DNA from 2 places in the Paenibacillus sp. FSL H3-0310 genome. Region 1 is predicted to be linked to the other one. Evidence: riboswitches for the same ligand, from Rfam matches in the RefSeq annotation. Region 1 holds a riboswitch; the other holds the start of a gene.
What was found. Region 1 has a riboswitch for preQ1 ahead of queF (preQ(1) synthase). Riboswitches for the same ligand answer to the same signal wherever they lie in the genome.
Positions count from the first base shown of each region.

Region 1 (2,388 bases):
ATCCAAGAAGCATGCGGGATTTATTGTGAATGCAGATAATGCAACAGCCAGTGATTACATCGGGCTAATCCACCATGTAAGAGCGACTGTGAAGGATAAATTCGGTGTAGAGCTTGAAACTGAAGTGGAGATCATTGGAGAAGAATAAATGATAAGCAAAAAGAGCCCGCAGATCGCTGTGGGCTCTTTTTGCTTATCATAATCATGTTCGTTTAATCTACTGAAAGGGTGTAATTAGCTCTGTCCGTAGTTATTTCTGCCTTGCGGTCGGCTAAGTCTACGATTTGAAGACCTTCAACAGCTAAATCATAAGTGGATTGTGGCAGGGATACCAGTTCACCATCGGCGTTAAGTGTGCTGCCGAAACCTCTTAATATCAGTGCACTTCCAAGATATTCATCAATTACGTCATCTGCACTCCGGAAATCTACGGACTCTAAATTGAAATGAACTTTATCCAAATCACGAAGTTCTTTCTTTTCAATAGCGATTGTTTCATTTAAATGATTGTTAAGCCAATCCATAAGCTGCTGTATACTTTGTTCCATAAAATGCTCCCACCCTTAGCTCGAAGATTATTATGAATAAGTTACCCTTTTCTTAGGATTTGAATCCTTTTTTTTGCCACATCTTAATTAACTGTATGAATAGTTCATGTAATTAAAAAGAAATCCGCGATCAAATTGCCGTGGTTTTTGAGCTTCCTAATCTCTACATACGCAGGTCTATCCACGTTAATCTGGAGTTATTTGCTGATCTATATAAGGTAACAGTAAAGAGTAGAACTTGTCAGGAGCGGGCTACCCATGGTATAGTTCAAGACGCAATATGCTTTAAGAAGAAGTCTGCGCTAAAGTTGTGCAGGAGAGGTTCGCGAACTCCCTCTATAAAAAACTAAGAATATATTAAACAGTACAAGCGGTTGCTGTCCTTTATCCGGACGTTGCTTCCGTTTCTTCTTAGTGGAGCCAAGTTTTCGAAATCTCGTTCTTCTTTCCATTACCGGCCAAGGCCGAAGGAAAAGAGAGGGGTTTTTTGTCGTGTCAGAAGGAAGATTGAAAGAGGAAATGCAAGAAGTTACTTTGCTTGGTAATCAGGGAACACAGTACAAGTTTGGTTATGATCCAGACATTCTGGAGGTGTTTGATAACAAACATCCCGGGCGTGATTATTTTGTTAAATTCAACTGCCCTGAGTTCACTAGCTTGTGTCCTGTAACGGGTCAGCCGGATTTTGCCACGCTGTATATTTCGTATATTCCTGAACAAAAAATGGTGGAATCCAAATCATTAAAGCTGTATCTGTTTAGCTTCCGCAACCATGGTGATTTCCATGAGGACTGTGTCAACATTATTATGAATGATCTGATCTCACTGATGGATCCGCGTTACATTGAGGTATGGGGCAAGTTCACTCCGCGCGGAGGCATTTCAATTGATCCTTATTGCAACTATGGAAGACCGGGTACGAAGTATGAGGCGATGGCGGAACACCGCTTAATCAATCACGACCTCTATCCAGAAAAAGTGGACAACCGCTAAATTCCAACTTGTGATAAGGAGAGATTCATATGAACAAAAAAGCACTCGTCGTATTCAGCGGCGGACAAGATAGCACCACTTGCCTGGTTTGGGCATTGCAGCAGTATGAGGAAGTGCAGGTAGTTACCTTCAACTATAGTCAACGTCATGCGGCTGAAATCGAAGTTGCAACAGAGATAGCAGCTAAGTTTAATGTAAAACAGCATATTCTTGATCTGGGGCTGCTCAATCAGCTGGCACCCAATGCACTTACCCGTCAGGATATAGATATTCTGGCTGGTGAAGGAGATGAGCTTCCAAGTACTTTCGTCGATGGACGGAATTTGTTGTTTTTATCTTTTGCCGCAATATTAGCTAAACAACTGGGGTACTCCCATATCGTCACTGGGGTTTGCCAAACGGACTTTAGCGGTTATCCGGACTGCCGTGATGTTTTTGTGAAATCATTGAATGTTACGCTGAACTTATCTATGGACTATGAGTTTGCGATCCACACTCCCCTAATGTGGCTGGATAAAAAAGAAACGTGGAAAATGGCCGATGCACTGGGGTATTTTGATTATGTTCGCGAACACACACTGACCTGTTACAACGGTATTATTGGCAGTGGCTGCGGTACTTGTCCAGCCTGTCTATTGCGTCAGCGTGGTCTTGAGCAATATGAGGCGGAGAGAATGGAGGCCGGTTCTTAATGCTTAACGAGGTTTCAGTCTGCAAAATATTTACGTTCGATGCGGCACACCAGTTAGTGGGACACAAAGGGAAATGCAGCAATCTGCACGGACATACTTATAAGCTCGAAGTAGTGCTTAAGGGCAAACCTATGGCCGCGGAAGGCCACTCGGAT
Region 1 covers NZ_JBBODC010000001.1:2,566,130-2,568,517, forward strand. Annotated here, with positions in the region: gene murB (UDP-N-acetylmuramate dehydrogenase) at 1-148, shown strand, start outside; gene MHH63_RS11655 (hypothetical protein) at 213-548, opposite strand; PreQ1 riboswitch class I at 861-904, shown strand; gene queF (preQ(1) synthase) at 1,068-1,541, shown strand; gene queC (7-cyano-7-deazaguanine synthase QueC) at 1,571-2,233, shown strand; gene MHH63_RS11670 (6-pyruvoyl trahydropterin synthase family protein) at 2,233-2,388, shown strand, end outside.

Region 2 (2,388 bases), on a different contig from region 1:
GATCCAGCGACTGTAGGGAAGCACGTTCAACCTGGCGCATTTGCAGCACAGCGCTTTGAGCAATTTCATTACCGCCACTTGCTTCAGTGGAAGCCTCACTGATTTGCTCCGTGACTTCATTCGCTGCTGAGGCAATACTTTGAATGCCTAAATTGATTTCTTCCATTGCTCTCGAGTTATCTGATGCACTGCTAGCGATAGTCGTACTACCTTTGCCGATTTCTACTACCGATGAGCTGGAGTGTTCCGCCATATCATTGAGAACCTCAACACGTTCTTTTAAAGAGTTGGAATCCGCAACGACAGTATTAGAGGTTACCAGTACATGTCCAATCATTTCTTTCAGGCGTTGGGTCATCGCTTGGAAGCTTACGGACAACTGTGCAACTTCGTCATTTCCTTTAACTGATAATTCTTCGGTGAAATCTCCCTCTGCGAGCCGGGCACTATAAGCTGCCAGTTTTGAGATTGGACGTGTTATACGCACACTCATGAACCATGCACCAGTTAGGCCGATGATCAACGTCAGAAGTGTGATTCCGGCACTTGTCCATAGAATACTGTCTGTTTTTTCTTGAATGAAGCTTACGTCACTGCTTACACCGATAACCATCGTACTTCCGGGAATACCGATATAAGCTGTTTTATGTATACCATGTGCGTCGCTATATGTATCGCTTAGTCCAGTTTTTCCTTTAGAGGCTTGTTGCATTGCAGAGGATACGGTGACACTTTCTGCCCGTTGCAATTTTGCATCGTGATCTGCGGATAGAATCTCAGCTTCTTTTCCCTTCAGATTGACCAGAAAAATGGTTTCCACTCCATGTTGTTTCCTCTTTTCCTGAAAATAGAACTCGAGATTGGTGGCAGACTGATCGTTCTTATTTAGGGTTTGCTGGGCGTGCATTACGTTGAGATTCTTATATACGTCCTGAGCAGCGGCAGTAAGGATTTTGTTAATCTGCGGCATAACATAGCTGTTGAAGATACTGATAGAGATAAAATAGAAGCTGGTGCTTAACAAAAGAGACGTGAGCAACAGAACAACAAATAATAAACGCGTAAATTTGCGACTGATCGAATGCTTGATACGAAACATATCGTTCTCTCCTTTTTTTATGGACGGTGAGGTCATTTCTTTTTGGTCTTCACTAGATACTCCATGCCAACTGCTGGAAATTGGCGACCCGAGATATATTCCATAGTTATGTCATATTTCTACTAAATGGATCGGGAATAAGGTGTTTGATACTATTCTATAGAATTAACCTCTGGATGAATAGTGAAAGTTTTGTCCTATAGAGCATTTTTTTCTGAAAAAAATGAATTATTGCTGACTATTTTAGATAATTGGCGAAAAAAAAGAAATGGAACTACCAATTTCATATAAGAATATTATTTTTATGGATTGTTAAGCGCTATTGTGATAGAGTATTAATGTTTTGTTCCGAAAATTTAATATTGTAAGCCGCGGTTCGTAACCATCCCGCGTAAACAAAACTAGGAGGAATTTCAGTAATATGTTTAATTTGCTGTGGGGAGTTTTATTTGTTATTGTCAATTTTGCTTTTTTTCTACTCTGTTACCGCTTGTTCGGGAAAAGTGGAATGTATGCCTGGGTAGGTATTGCTACTGTAATTGCTAACATTCAGGTAGCTAAGACGATTGCTATGCCATTTGATATTGTGATGACACTCGGAAATACGATGTATGTCACTTTATATATGACCAGCGATTTACTTAATGAGAAGTACGGAAGAGCGGAAGCACGTAAAGCGGTCTGGTTTGGTTTCTTCACCTTGCTTATGACTACTGTCATTATGCAGATGGTATTAGTATTTAAGCCGCAGGAGACCGATATCGCTCAGTCTTCTTTGGAGACGATTTTTGGGCTGATGCCTCGACTAGCTTTGGGTAGTCTTACTGCTTACTTCATTAGTCAGTTCCTAGATGTTCGGTTGTACTCTTGGATTCGTAAATATTACAGCACCTCAAGTCAGCTGTGGATTCGTTCCAACGGTAGTACGATGATTAGCTCCTTTGTGGATACACTTATTTTCTGTACCATTGCGTTTGCGGGCTTGTATGACTGGAATGTATGGCTTGAAATTTTGCTTACGACTTATCTAGCGAAGTTCTTACTAACCGCAGTAAGCACACCTATCTTATATATCGCCCGAACCTTTACTTTTGCTGAAGAGGGTTCACCATCATCCGTTCAAAAGAAGGACTAAACAACAATACAGCCAGCGCGTACCGATCATAATCGATGCGTGCTGGCTGTTTTTTCGTTGTAAGATGGACTTAATCGTTACATGAAAGATGTGTACATAAAAATAATATAAAGCTAAAATAAGCTATCGTAGCAATTCTAGCGGGTTAGTTTAA
Region 2 covers NZ_JBBODC010000003.1:2,402-4,789, forward strand. Annotated here, with positions in the region: gene MHH63_RS26145 (methyl-accepting chemotaxis protein) at 1-1,099, opposite strand, end outside; PreQ1 riboswitch class I at 1,465-1,510, shown strand; gene MHH63_RS26150 (queuosine precursor transporter) at 1,521-2,234, shown strand.
Region 2: linked by a shared signal. The riboswitch ahead of MHH63_RS26150 (queuosine precursor transporter) and the one ahead of queF (preQ(1) synthase) in region 1 are both predicted to bind preQ1.